One region of the Cohnella abietis genome, then DNA from elsewhere that is predicted to be linked to it. Evidence: riboswitches for the same ligand, from Rfam matches in the RefSeq annotation. Region 1 holds a riboswitch; the other holds the start of a gene.
The links. A riboswitch is a leader RNA that binds a small molecule or an ion and turns the genes downstream of it on or off. The one in region 1 is predicted to bind cyclic di-GMP.
Positions count from the first base shown of each region.

Region 1 (7,604 bases):
AGATAGCTTTGCACCAATTGGACTATCCATTACCGTTCTTACCTCAACAACCTTTCTAAATTCACCAATTTCCTCGTTTATACCACTCTTCCGACTCAATCTATCTTTTCTTAACCGGATAAGAATAATGGCTCCAACAATAGCACTGAATAATGCTATCCAGAAATGAACACTACCCACCACGCCGCGCCCTACTCCGTCTAAAGAACCGTCCATTCCCTGCATCCAATTCCATGAAAACTTCGCCATAATAGCAGAGCCTACCGCAGTAATCCCAAAAATATTTCTAAACCTTCTACGCTCATATGGTTTATGCAAAAAGTAAGCTAACAATATACCGAACAACAAAGCAACAATTGCGCCACGTGACTCGGTTAGAAACAAGGCAGCCCCATAAGGAATAACCGTTATGCTAGCAAGCCATGAATAAGCCCGAGGCTTCGAGTTGTCCGTCCATGACTGAAGCTGCATCAGCAGGAAAGCTGCCAGTACAGCACCATAAGCATTAGGGTACTGCATAAAGCCAGCTAAGCGAGCACCAGTCGCAGACAACTCTGCATCGTTAAATCTCAATACGATCTGAGGAAAAGTAGTCCAGCCATACCAGCCTGCCCAGCCCCCCGCCAGCAGCAAAACCCCCGTTGACTGAATAGCCCATCTGCCCCAAGCCCGGCCCAAGTCACTTCTCCATAACCCCCACAGCAGTATGGACCAGGAACCATAGGTCAGCCAACGTAGCATGGAGTCTATAGTTCCCTTAGTTGAAGCAGGTCCCAACCATAATTCCAACATATACAAAACAGACATCCCTAATGGCAGCAGTGCCGCTAAAGGGATACTATCAATTCTCTTAGTCGCAGCTAGTAGCACAACCCAGCCTATCAATCCCATATATATAATGGCTTCCATCCAGTAAAAATCCTCATTAAAAAACATCCCATACCGATAACCCGACCACTCAAGCGCCGCAGCCACTCCCAACGTAAATAGGATAATCATAGCTTTCCTATACATCTGAGCCTTAAACACAATTAATCCCTCCACCACTACCCACAATCTATCTCTATTTATTAATCTAATTTAGTTGGTACCTGCGCTTATCTTTCCTCCCTACGACGCCAGTTCCATGATTTAGTCGGCAACTCCGCCTATCTCTTCAGCATACGACACTAATTCCATGATTTAGTCGGCAACTCCGCCTATCTCTTCAGCATACCGACGCTATTTCCAAGATTTAGTCGGCATCTCCGCCTATCTCTTCAGCATACGTCGCCAATTCCAAGATTTAGTCGGTACCTCCGCTTAACTCTTCGCCATTCGACACCAATTCCAAGAATTAGTCGGCACCTCCGCTTAACTCTTCGCCACACGACGCCAATTCCATAATTTAGTCGGCATCTCCGCCTAACTCTTCAGCATACCGACGCTAATTCCATGATTTAGTCGGCATCTCCCATTAGCATTGCATGAAATGAAAAACCACTTGTCAATCCTCGCAAACGGCCAGTAAAAATGTACTGAATTTTCTGAAATTTAATTTGTCGCTCAAAAACGAAAAAACGGCAGGGACTCTAACAGAAGCGAGTGATGTCCACAATTTTACACTATTGTACTTTTCAGGAGATTGGGTCGTACGTCAAGTCGTCCAGGTGGTCGCATTCGCCACTTTCGTATTGTAATTGAGTTTCTTTAAACAGTCGTTCTGCTTTTGACTTTTGCCTGCCCCCAGACTTTTGCTTTGGTGGTCGAAACAGCAACTTTACGAAGTGTACGAGGTTTTCGTGCCAACACATTCTAATGCTTTTCGTTAATTCCCAAAGCGTACCTCTGTAGTGAAGCTCATCTCGTGTAAGCAGGACCAAGCAATAAGCGATTAATGCTGCATAGATCTGATTGTACACCGCATTTCTGCTCGTTCCGTAGAAGTGCTTCACATGCAAGTGTTGCTTAATCCACTTGAAAAAGATCTCGATCTGCCACCGATTACGATAAATATCGGCGATCTCTTCCACACTCAGTTCAAAATCATTGGTGCAAATGAGCACTTGTTCGCCCTTTTCGTCGAAGCATGTGATCAATCTGAGCGGATTTTTCATTTTGTATGCCGAAACGTCGCTACCTAGCAGAACCGTTGCATCACCTACATTGGCGTCAGATGCCACAGCGCGTTCTTCCAACACTTTCATGCATGCGCTTTGTCTCAGTCGGGTGACGAACCGAACGCCGTTGTTGCAGTAGGTATCAAACTTCTTATAGTCGACGTAACCGCGATCGAAGATGTTCAGTACCTCTTTATCCGCAGAGACTAGCTCACCCATGTATTTTCGCTCATGCACGTTTCCACTGGTTAAAACGACCTTTTCAGGAAAGGAAGCGGCGTCCGAATGAATGAATCTAAGGTGCAGTCTGACCCCAGCTTTTTTCTTCGAGTACGTCGCCCATCGATACTTCGACAAGCACATCGTAATGGTAGATGCGTCTACGAGATTAAGCGCACGGAGCTTCTGGGTCGTTTTCGCAGAACCGAATTTTTTGGTCGCTTGCCCTGCGATGTTGCTAAACACATAAGCGAGAAAAGAGTGATCTAAGTCGCGCCATTTACGAGAGAGCTGCGCCGTACTAATGGAGGAGAGACCAACTGTCTTTTGAAGCTTCCTGTTTGTATTCAAAAGCAAGCTAAGACTGGCGTAAGATGGGGTTTGCATCAATTGGGCAAACACGAACAATTGTAAGGCAACAAACGTATGAAGCTTTTTGACGTAACGATCTAACCCGCGACTCTGAATGGAAGCCAATAAAAAATTGTGGTTTAACGGGGAAAGGTATTCCGTTATGACCGATTTTGTAGTATTCTTGTCCATGCGGAAGTTCCTTTAATTAGGATTTGGACAGGACACCCTCTCCCCTAATTATAGGAGCTTTTTTATTGTCTGATTAAATAAAATCATACAAATTTAGCACATTTTACTTAGCTGGAGTAACCTTGACAACCTGCTGAAAATTTAATGCAATGCTACTGGGCATCTCCGCCTAACTCTTCAGCATACGACGCTAATTCCAAGATTTAGTCGGTACCTGCGCTTATCTCTCCACCCTACGACGCCAATCCCAAGATTTAGTCGGCATCTCCGCCTATCTCTTCAGCATACGACGCCAATCTCAAGAATTAGTCGGTACCTCCGCCTATCTCTTCAGCATACGACGCCAATCTCAAGAATTAGTCGGTACCTTCGCCTATCTCTCCACCCTACGACGCTAATTCCAAGATTTAGTCGGCATCTCCGCCTAACTCTTCAGCATACGACGCTATTTCCAAGATTTAGTCGGCATCTCCGCCTAACTCTTCAGCATACAACGTTAATTCCAAGATTTAGTCGGCATCTCCGCCTAACTCTTCAGCATACCGACTCCAGTTCCATGATTTAGTCGGCACCTCCGCCTAACTCTTCAGCATACCGACTCCAGTTCCATGATTTAGTCGGTACCTCCGCCTAACTCTTCAGCATACGACGCCAATCCCAAGATTTAGTCGGTACCTCCGCTCTTCTCTACTTAGTATAACGTCACACCAAATACGTAGGTTGCAGGAATGGATGCCGAGCTTCTCAATCTCTCAAAACTAAAAAACAGGCCTCTGCGCAGGCCTGTCAATCATCCGATCTTCTCTACTGTTATTTATCGATTTCCACTTAACTCAACCGTTAAAAATCCGTTTCTTTCCTAAGTCCCGGCGAGTCTTAGCATGCTTCTCAACCTGTTGTCTTAAAATGAGTGCCCGTAATGGACGAAGCATTTCCGGCTCCAGAACATGCATTTTGGCACCACAGAGAACGCCATCCTCTTGTCGATCGCTACGAATGATTTCAAGCTCACAGCTAAACCCAATCCCAATGTGCACATTTGCCCTCAGCTTTGATTTAGCAGCAAAATGTGGCTCATACTTTCCTGAAAAGCTAATACCCGAAATGCTAATATCTTGAATGATAAGCTCAGCAGTTTGGTTTAACGGAAGCACTTCTCCGGAATCTTTAAGTACTTGCACAATATGAGCATTACCGGCAATTTCTACTCTTGGATGCTCTCGTCTCTCCTTGAAACGTTTGCTTAAATCCGGCGGCTGAAGCAGTGCAATTGCACCTTCATATTTAGCGAATACAACAGAAGACATAGACTGTATCCCTGCTGGCGAGTAAATCGTCAGTTTAACTGTTTCGCCAAGCTCAAACTGCTCATACTCATGAACCTCAACCTCGAAAAGCTCACCTTCTACATGTGTCATTACTCCAGTAGTCAGGAAGCTCTTGCCTTCTACCACGGTTCTACAGTGAAGTAGTATATTTAACGGGAGTAAATCCTTATCCAGCTCGGATCCAGCTGCATTGTTGTCATCGTCATATGTCATTCCCGCCAAACCACCTCTCAAACATTGTTTAATGCAAGTAAAACGGCTTCACCGTCCTTGGGACGGTAGTATACGTTTGTATCGAGCGATTAGATGAGTATAAGGAATTCAAAACTTATACTTTCTAATTGTTCAAGTAAAACGGCTTCACCGTCCTTGGGACGGTAGTATACGTTTGTATCGAGCTACCAAGCTTTCTAATCGCACAAAAAAAGGCGACCTCCAGATGGAAGCAGCCTGTTTCGCCTTATGTGTCCCTAGGGACCTTCGGCAGCCAGGCTGTCATCGTTCTTGCGAACATTAGACCCTGTGGCTTTGCGTCCTTGCTTTTCAGCAAGTTTGCCCTTAATAATCCGATAATCTATTATCATGATTGTATCATAATGTAAGAAAGTTAGTAACATTTATTTCTAGTAAACCATAGGAACGATCGTTCCCTATAGTGCCATAACAACACGGTTTCGTCCCTCATTCTTTGCCTTGTACAATGCTGAATCTGCACTGGAAAATACCTCACGCATATATTCCTTCGGATCATCAAAGGATAAATCTTCACTAGTTTCGGATAGAACCCCCATGCTAATCGTAACATGAACCTTTTCCGTTCCTGCGTCCACCCAATTATCACCGACAGCAATCATAATTCTTTCCGCCAATAGCTCCGCCTGCTCACGATTCGTATGAGGCAAATAGATCGTAAACTCTTCTCCACCGTATCTTGCTAGAATATCTGTTCTCCTTAGCTTTGTACGTACGATATCTGCAGTGCTTCGTAGAACCTCATCACCTACAAGATGACCGTATTTATCGTTAATCTGTTTGAAATGATCAATATCAAAAAGAACAATAGCAAATGGGATTTGATATCTCATATTGAGCAGTACCTCATGCTCCAACTGCTGCATCAAATACCTACGATTAAAGCAGCCTGTTAGCCCATCAGTTACAGCCATCTGCTCCAGCTTCTGATTGACTCGGAATAGCTCCTCTTGTATCGTGATCAATTCCAAATTACGTTCGTGCAGTGCTTCATTTTTGCGATTCATCTCCACGACAAGCTTGCGAAGCTCTGTAACGTCATGAAACGTAATAATACGTCCCAGCAACGTCTTGCGGTCGTCCACCACTGGCGAAATCTGAATAGATACATGCCGGCCACCATTTTCCGGTAGAGAAAATTCCATTTGCATCTTCTCATAGGGATGATGCAAGTAGCGGTACAGAAACTCATAGACCTCTCCTTGAGCCTGTAACGGAGCAAGAAATCTGTCCATCTCGAAAATTTCCCCTTTAGCTGATTGCACGAAAGGAGAAGCTCCGCGATTAACCTCAAGTACCTTGTCATTCTCATCTACAACGATAATACCGGTAGTCATATGCTCGAATATATCACGCTGTGCCATACTTAGAATATCAAACATTCCAAATCGATAGATAGCAATAACAAAGCATAAATCAGACAATAAAATGCCCGACGCCAGCAGTCCAGGAACAATTGGAAGCCATTGCGACAAGAGTACGTTAATAAGCACATCGAGAAGCCCAAACCCGGTTAAAACGAACATACCGATAAGAGCGGTTCCAAGCTGCTTACGTTGATTAACGGAGCTGACTGTTTTGAGAGCATGGAACATACTCATTAAAGCGGTAAAGAAATAGGCGAACTGAACGAGAACAAGCAACCAGAATAACGGCCCATAAACACGTTCTAAGTAATTGCCGGCTACAGGGGACATAAACAATCCATTCGGATTCCACAAAGCTCCGATTATACATAGCGCTGCTGGAAGAAGATACAATAAAGTACGACTGGCTTTTAGCTGAGCTGCCCTCCCGGTGAGGAAAAAAACGAAAATAAGCCAGCCTGGCCCCAGCAGCCCCATCGCTACAAATGAAGTATTAATGAAGAAAAGCTGGAACTGCGTATAGTCGGTCATCTTCACAGCAAACTGGCCCAAAGGCCAAAGCATCATCACAAAATGAAAGGCTAAATATACCTTATGAGTTTGAGTGATTCTATTAAAAGCGATTACGCTTACGAATAACATGAAAAGCAATACAAATAGGGTAAAATCCGTCCATTGAAATCCCAACATATTCACCTTTTCACAAAAGGGCTATAGTAAAAACTAGGACAGGCTCTGCTTGATTTTACCATAGTGCTGCTTTTATCTACAACAGGTTATCCGTCAAAAGAATCGGTTTTATGCAATTTTTAAATCAATTCAAGGACTATTTAACCTGCAACTCGTGACTTTAGGCATATTTATCTCATTGTTTTTCCATAAAAGGGGAAACACCCAAAAAGTCCCTGAATTTTACGTATTCCTGTTTTACCTCTTCTAGATCCGTCTTCCTAGCTTTTACAGCGCGTATAAGAATATTTTTGGGCGTGTGCTCCATATCGATAAACTCCAGCAATTGCGTTCGGTAACCAGCCAATTCGAGAAGATTAGCGCGAATAGCATCTGTAACCAATGCGGAAAAGCGCTCCTTAAGAATGCCATGCTTAAGTAACGGCTTTAAAATCGGCTGAGAGATTTGACGAAACAGCTCATGCTGACAGCACGGCACAGATAGAATAACACTCGCTTCCCAACCAATCGCCTTTAGTAACGCAGCATCTGTTGCCGTATCGCACGCATGGAGAGTAACTACCATGTCTACAGAGGTATACCCTTCAAAATTTGAAATATCGCCAACGGAGAAAGTTAGATTGTCCCATTCTAACTCGCGTGCGAGCTTTGAGCACGTTTCAATTACGTCCTGCTTTAAATCCAAGCCGATAATGCGAACGGGAAGCTTCTCTTTAATGGCAAGCAAATGATACAACGCGAAGGTTAAATAAGATTTGCCGCATCCGAAATCAACAATAGTTAACGGCTTATCACGAGGCAGGTCAGGAATCACATCTGAGACCATCTCAAGGAAACGGTTGATTTGACGGAACTTATCATATTTGGCTTTAATAACCCGTCCCTCTGCGTTCATGACACCAAGTGCAAATAAGAAAGGCACAGGCTCGCCTTCTGGAAGTACATATGTTTTATTCCGATTATGCTCTTGTGGAATGTTTTCCCTCTTACTCACCTTCGAATGGGTAATTAAAGACAGCTTCCCCTTCTTGTTTGCCAATACCTGAACATCCGCATCCGTGATTTTGAACAAAGCCTGCTTATACTGTTCCATAACCGATTGGAGC
Region 1 covers NZ_AP019400.1:5,209,420-5,217,023, forward strand. Annotated here, with positions in the region: gene KCTCHS21_RS23135 (O-antigen ligase family protein) at 1-1,029, opposite strand, end outside; gene KCTCHS21_RS23140 (IS4 family transposase) at 1,617-2,861, opposite strand; gene KCTCHS21_RS23145 (PilZ domain-containing protein) at 3,695-4,402, opposite strand; cyclic di-GMP riboswitch class I at 4,669-4,756, opposite strand; gene KCTCHS21_RS23150 (histidine kinase N-terminal 7TM domain-containing diguanylate cyclase) at 4,840-6,498, opposite strand; gene KCTCHS21_RS23155 (class I SAM-dependent methyltransferase) at 6,674-7,604, opposite strand, start outside.

Region 2 (7,604 bases), 1.3 Mb from region 1:
TCTCACTTGCTATCGTCATCTTAAATACTGCGCTCCTGATTTTATTATCATACACGCGGCAAAGTAACAGTTATTACGCCCTAATCATTAGCATAGCGGCACTCTACGCCTTAGTAGGCTGGCGGTTGGGAAAGAAATATGACCAAGCAAAGTATTATGCTGAGATTGACGAGTTAACCCAAGTTAATAATCGTAGGTTCGCCTTGCAAATCTTCCCTAAGCTCAAGAAAGATGCAGACAGAAAATCAAGTAAAATCATGATTGTAATCATTGATATCGATCACTTCAAAACCATTAATGACTTGTATAGCCATGACATCGGAGATCAGGTTCTGCGACAAATTTCTGATGCCTTAACCGATTCCTTCAGAAATACGGATTATATTATCAGATGGGGCGGAGATGAGTTTCTCGTTATTCTTCCCAACGTTGACGAACAAGCTACAGCAGCTTTACATATTCACATGCAAGAAAGAATAAAGAAAATTTCCATTCCTATTTCAATCGCTGTGTCCGTTTCTGTAGGTCAATCTTTATACCCTGATGAAGGCAAAAATTTAGACGAGCTTATCAAGGTGGCTGATCAAAATATGTATACACATAAAAACAGCAAAGCTAAGGGATAAAAATACTTTTCCTTTTCCCTAAACTTATGCAATCCCATCTTATAAAATTTTCTCTAGATGGATCTGCTGCTCTTTACTTAGATCAATATACACTCCCTTAACTTCAACGACTGGATGAACCGGGTCCTGAGCACTGACCATTACAATTTTCCCTTCATTCCCATCCGATAAAACCACTGTATTACCAATCATTGCGTCCATAAGCCGTTTCAGAAAGCTAAGCGTAATTCCTGGATCAAATGAGCCATATAGGTTGTCAGACATTTCCTTAAGCACTTTGTAGAATGGAACAGGCTGCTTATACACTCGCTTGGAAACCATTGCATGAAAGACATCTGCTACCGCAACGATTTTACTGTAAACATCGATATGGCTCCCTTTTAATCCAAAGGGATATCCGCTCCCATCTTCACGTTCATGATGCTGTAGCGCAACATAAGCATATCGTTCCGGAATACCTACAGATTTTTTGAGAATTTCATACCCGTAGACAGAATGCTCCTTCACTACCTTGAATTCCTCTTCCGTCAGCTTCCCCGGCTTATTAAGAATAGCTCCCGGTATTTTAGCTTTCCCGATATCATGAAGAAATCCCGCCGTAGTGAGCTCCAGCAGCTCCGCTTCATTTAAACCGCGGGTTTTGCCAATTAGCTTAGATAACAATGCGACGCCTATACTATGTCTGTATACATACTCATCATGAACCTCTAAGTGGACCAGAATTTCACTCAAATTCGGGTGATTGCTCATGAACATGATTATCGGGATAATTCTGTCACGTACGTCAGCAAATGGAACGCTGCCGTAATTTCTCGCTTTGTCAAACAAATCCCTAACTTCTTTTATCGCAGAATCGATTAAATCTAGAATGGATACTGGCTCTACATCATCATCTGACAATACGATGTTCTGTTGAGCAAGCCGATCGATATCTTTGATTGTTAACACCCTATGATTCGGGATAATTAAGGTTCCTATGTCGTTGTAAATGTTTTTGTTTACTCGCATATTCAAGAAAGACTCCTGCTGCGGATCATCCATATCTATACCACCTACCACTTTCCGTTATCAGACTTCACTCGGGTGGTCTATACCTGCTTCTTCAGTGCCTGGATATCGAAAGTCGTGTTTTCGACAGGCTCAAAGATATCCTTGCAATATTTACCTATGCAAACCCGACCAGCATACATTTTTTTCACCTGAATCTTCCGCCTTGCCTTTAGCACCGTATTGGCGCCCGTCTGTCCACCGATAATCTGAGCTATTATGCTGTCTCCTGCTTCAAGCTGGGACCCTCTGCACATAGAGCTTTGATGGACAAAAATAATATTCCTTGCGGCGTATAGATCGCACAACAGTACACCGTCACGATGGATGACAATGTCGCCATTGGACTTCAGCTCGCTGTTATGGCACTGATTGATACTAATTTCTACATATGCCTCCTGCATTCTCTCAATTTCGTCATGGGTTACCTTAAGTAATTCTAGGAAGCTTTGAACAAACCCGTATGTTGCCATCTCGACGATCTTAGTCGGCTGCGAGAAAATTTCCGCAACCTCCTTTAGCTTCACATATTCCTCTTGTTTAATTTGCTGGATATTATCAATGACAGCGAGAAGCTCCTTGATGGCATCAGGGATTTCCATCATTTTAGTTTCCATGAGCAGATTCACAATCTGTCCATAAGAAACCTCTTGCTTCTTCGACTCCAAAGCTTGTACAAGTAGCTTGGAAGCATACAATAGCTTCTCTATGTAATCGCACAACTGCTTAGAAGAATGATAGAGTCTATTAAACAATACGCCAAAATAACCGGAGTAAAGCTTGCTCGCAATAACATTGCCTCTCACATTAATGCTTCCCGTGGCTGTAATCGTTGAGCTATATACGTTGCCATAGACATAAACATTACCGAGAGATTCTATAATCATATTGTCTGTTACATCTCCGTAAACAATAACATCCCCGGAGAACACGATATTGCCCGTCTTGATGTCTACGTTCCCTGAAATAACATAAGAAGTAGAGATATCGAGAGTTTTGATTTTACTTCCCGTTATCCTTGGCCTTCCCTGTGTCCGCGCCACGACGGAGCCATCTGGCATAAGCTCGACATTCGCTTTCACCATGATGGGGAGGTCCTTGGGCGGGCTGGGCACCGTAACACAGCCTAGCACATCATACCCAGCGGTCCCGTCCAGCATAGGAATTTTCTTCGCCATCATTTCTCCTTTACGAATGGATGGAATTCGTAGATGGTCGCGGAAATCGATAGTCCCGTCCACCTCAAAAAATTCACTCTCCACTTGCTGGGGAAAATAAACTTCAAGCTGTGCGTCCTTGCCCTGAATGGTCTCTTTGCCACTGGCCACGACTACGGGCAGGAAAGTAGGGTTTAACAGCTCTTGCTGGATAACAGCGAATTCGATTCTCGCTTTAATGGACATCGCCTCAAGCTTGCTAATAACATCGCCAAGCTGCACCGTCTTCAGTACAATATCTATGTCCTCTGCGACTCTTACAGTCAGCTGCTGGGCCGGTCCATCATCAACAAGTCGGCAGGAATAGCGCGCCTTAGCATGAAGGTGTAAGTAAGCTGCGAGCTTGTCATCCGAGATAATTATCTCAAATAGGGGCTGCTCTTCATTTTCCCAGGATATTCGATCCTCTGCTGTCACTTTCGATTCCTGATAAATTTCCTTATCATTAATAAACAGTCTGACTGGGCTCATAGGGTTAATGACAGCATATTCTCCCCCATGGATTGGATTCTGAACGGTAATCCGCTGATTCATAACGTGGATCGACCCATCCTGCTTCTTCTTATTAAGCGGGGCTTCCACTCCTCCTACTTCATCACCCGTTTCATGACTTCGTGAAGACTCTTCCAGATTTAATTGATTGATTAGCTTCTTCAATTCGGTTTCGGAAACCGGTTTCTTCAAGTAAAGCACCTCTCAAATCGCAAACTAATAGAAGCCTGCCGGTTAAGCGTACACGCATAAACAGCTTTCGCTGTCTTTTGGATAGCGAAAGAATGTATATGTCTGAGGTTATTCAGAAATGGATATGTGAGAAACTTTTTCAGTCCGAATAACTAAAAAAAGACATCCTCCAGAATGGAAGATGCCTACGCTCCATTCGACGGCTTGGCAACCTTAGAACGTTAGTTCCTTAGGCCCATAGCTTTGCGTCCCCCTCTTTCGAAAGGTTTGCCTTTTCGTGTATGCGGATCATTGTTGTATATACTTTATGACTAATTAATTTTCAATTTAATACCTTATATTAGGTATTCTTACCTTCATTATAAGATTATAGTCGCACTCTTTTCAATAGCCTGATCGATAATTGTATGATATTGTCGATTTTAGCTCATAAATTGCTTAGAGTTTCACAACCCAACCAAATGGATCTTCCAATGTTCCTCTTTGTATGCCCGTCATGAAATCATATATTTTAGCGGAGAGCGGCCCGGTCCGACCTTCATTGAGCGCAAGCTTATCACCTTGCCAATTCAATTCCCCTATTGGAGAAATAACTGCAGCTGTCCCTGTCCCGAACGCTTCCTCCAACGTACCATTACGATAAGCTTCAACTAGCTCATTAATCGAGATCGCTCTCTCCTCAACCTCAATATCCCAATACCGCAGCAGCTGAATAACCGAATCCCTCGTTACCCCGTCTAATATGCTTCCATTTAATGCTGGAGTAATGACCTTGCCGCCTACTTTGAAAAAGACATTCATACTCCCGACTTCCTCGATGTATTTCCGATGTACACCATCAAGCCAAAGCACCTGAGAATATCCTTTGTCAGTAGCTTCCTGCTGCGCTTTAAGTCCTGCCGCGTAGTTTCCGCCAGTCTTGGCATTTCCTACTCCGCCTGTCACAGCACGAACGTACTCGGACTCGACGAAGATGCTAACTGGATTGATTCCTTCTGCATAATAAGAGCCGACCGGTGACAGGATGATCATAAAATGATATTGCTCGGATGGAGATACTCCCAGCGTAGCTTGTGTCGCGATAACGAACGGTCGAATATAGAGTGAGGTGCCTTGCTCGTCCGGAATCCATTCCTCATCCACTAGAACAAGCTTTCTTAACGCCTCCATTATTACGTTCTCGTCGAGGGCAGGAATGCTTAGACGGGCGTTGGAACGATTGAGCCTCTGTAGGTTCTTATAGGGACGGAACATCAGAATGCGGCCCTCAGCCGTCTTATATGCTTTCATTCCTTCAAACACGGTTTGACCGTAATGGAAAACCTTTGCTGCTGGATCCAACGAAATGGGCTGATACGGAATGATACGCGGATCGTGCCAGCCCTTCCCTGCATCATAGTCCATAATAAACATATGATCCGTAAAATACTTCCCAAAGCTAAGCTGATCAATTTCGGGTTTTTGTTTCTTAGCAGAGGTTAGCTCCACCGAAATATTGAGATCCATTCAAACATCTTCTCCTTAATTCGTCAGTTATTATTGCCTCGATCCTATGCTTTACCTAATACTAAACAGGTTACCATAAAGAGTGCCGAACTCCAAAGGGATATTAGTATGATTTAGTCAAGAAACGACAAAATGCCCCTAACCTAGAAGGTTAGGGGCATCTCTATCGTTATAAAGCTTACAGTTTTACAACGTTTTCTGCTTGTGGTCCACGGTTGCCTTGAACGATGTTGAATTCAACGCGTTGGCCTTCGTCAAGGGATTTGTAACCGTCGCCTTGAATTGCGGAGAAATGTACGAATACGTCATTTCCACCTTCTACTTCGATAAATCCAAATCCTTTGTCTGCGTTAAACCATTTCACTGTACCTTGTTCCATTTTTGAAAACCTCCATAAAGTTATTAACATGTTTTTTTCGCTCAAACAAAAATCACACATTGAAAAGGGTACCATATCACGATGATCACTTTTTCAATACGTGATTCCAGTGTTTAGATATTTATGTAAGAACTTAACTATACCACAGGATAAACATAATTGCAAACATTTGTCGGCAAGTAATTAAAAAAAGATCATTTCATGCACATTCCAGCTGCCATTGGGCTAGGGAATGGGGGCGGGGAATGACAGAGTTAAGCGGCGGGGCAGGCTAATTTACGCACACTAGCTCGGCTTCGGACGGAGTTAGTCGGCGAGGCAGACTAATTTACTCCAACTTACATAGTTTGATCCAAAGTTACGCGGTGACTCCGACTAATTACCTTCAGTTGCTGTGCTTTGGGGCAGAGTTACGCGGCGCGGCAGACTAATTTACTCCAACTTACATAGTTTGATCCAGAGTTACGCGGTGACTCCCAGTAGCATTGCATTAAAATTTCAGCAGGTTGTCAAGGTTACTTCCACGAAGTAAAATGTGCTAAATTTGTATGATTTTATTTAATCAGACAATAAAAAAGCTCCTATAATTAGGGGAGAGGGTGTCCTGTCCAAATCCTAATTAAAGGAACTTCCGCATGGACAAGAATACTACAAAATCGGTCATAACGGAATACCTTTCCCCGTTAAACCACAATTTTTTATTGGCTTCCATTCAAAGTCGCGGGTTTGAGCGAAAATACATAGGTGAGCTAGTCTCTGCGGATAAAAGTTGCTCGGCGCGGCAGACTAATTTACTCCAATTTGCGTAGTTTGATCCAGAGTTACGCGGTTTCTTCGACTAATTACCTCCTGCAGCTGCGGTTTGGGGCGGAGTTAGTCGGCGAGGCAGACTAATTCACTCCAACTTATATAGTTTGATCCAGAGTTACTCGGAGGCTCCGACCAATTATCTCCAGCAGCTGCGGTTTGAGGCGAAGTTAGTCGGCGAGGCAGACTAATTCACTCCAACTTACATAGTTTGATCCAGAGTTGCGCGGTGACTCCGACTAATTATCTCCTGCAGCTGCGGTTTGGGACGGAGGTAGTCGGCGGGGCAGACTAATTCCAACCACATGAAGAAAATACGTTCTCCGCAAATTAATGTTGGAAGTTTGACCACTGTTATTAGTAACCGTGATCTTGAACGCATAACAATCTTCCATCGTCCAGTCGATATCGACATAGTCCGTGTCAGTGCTAGGTGCATGATAGCCCTGTCTCACAATTGTTGCCAATTGAGTGTTCGCCTTAATAATCTCGGACAATATATACATAGTTGAATGATATTTTGAAAAATGAACATCTTATTTCACGAATGCTTGCTAATTTTGTTGAAGTCAGCTATAGTAAGTACTCCAGATGAGATTGATACAGCATTCACTGGTTTTCCAATTGTCGCGGGGTGGAGCAGCCCGGTAGCTCGTCGGGCTCATAACCCGAAGGCCGCAGGTTCAAATCCTGCCCCCGCAACCAACTTTACACTTAAGCTTCATATGTCATAGTTAATCCCCGACGTTCCCGTCGGGGATTTTTTGTACACTATTCAGACCTAATTTCTATCACACGTATCTCTTTCCTTCAAGCCGCATTTCCAAACCCATCTTATTTGCCGATAAATTGCTGCGTCCAGTAGGCTTCCCCATTCTTAACAACATACCCAACACCAAGATGAGTATAGGAACCGTTCATGATGTTAGCGCGATGCCCCGGCGAATTCATCCAAGCTGTGACAACCTCTTGTGGAGTCGGTTGGCCCTTGGCGATATTCTCTCCCGCTGACTGATATTGCACACCGAAATTCCGCATCATCGCGAACGGATCTCCATAAGTCGGAGATTCATGGGAGAAATAGTTGTTGGCAGCCATATCCTCTGACTTTGCACGAGCTGAACGATTTAGGCTCGAGTCAGTCCCCGCACAAGCAGCTAATCCTGCTTTCTGCCGCTCTTGATTAGTAAGCTTTAATACTTCTGACTCGTAGCCCGTCATACTCTCATTAGCCGGAATCTTAACGGTTTCATCCTGCTTTAACGGTGCATCCGCCGACTGCTGGGGAGCTTTGGTCCCTTCATTACCGGAAGAGGGCGGTTCATTTATGTTCTTAGA
Region 2 covers NZ_AP019400.1:6,547,167-6,554,770, forward strand. Annotated here, with positions in the region: gene KCTCHS21_RS28710 (GGDEF domain-containing protein) at 1-626, shown strand, start outside; gene KCTCHS21_RS28715 (HD-GYP domain-containing protein) at 666-1,667, opposite strand; gene KCTCHS21_RS28720 (FapA family protein) at 1,715-3,574, opposite strand; cyclic di-GMP riboswitch class I at 3,770-3,856, opposite strand; gene KCTCHS21_RS28725 (branched-chain amino acid aminotransferase) at 4,013-5,080, opposite strand; gene KCTCHS21_RS28730 (cold-shock protein) at 5,259-5,459, opposite strand; gene KCTCHS21_RS28735 (hypothetical protein) at 6,506-6,772, opposite strand; tRNA gene KCTCHS21_RS28740 (tRNA-Met) at 6,895-6,971, shown strand; gene KCTCHS21_RS28745 (CAP domain-containing protein) at 7,101-7,604, opposite strand, start outside.
Region 2: linked by a shared signal. The riboswitch ahead of KCTCHS21_RS28720 (FapA family protein) and the one ahead of KCTCHS21_RS23145 (PilZ domain-containing protein) in region 1 are both predicted to bind cyclic di-GMP.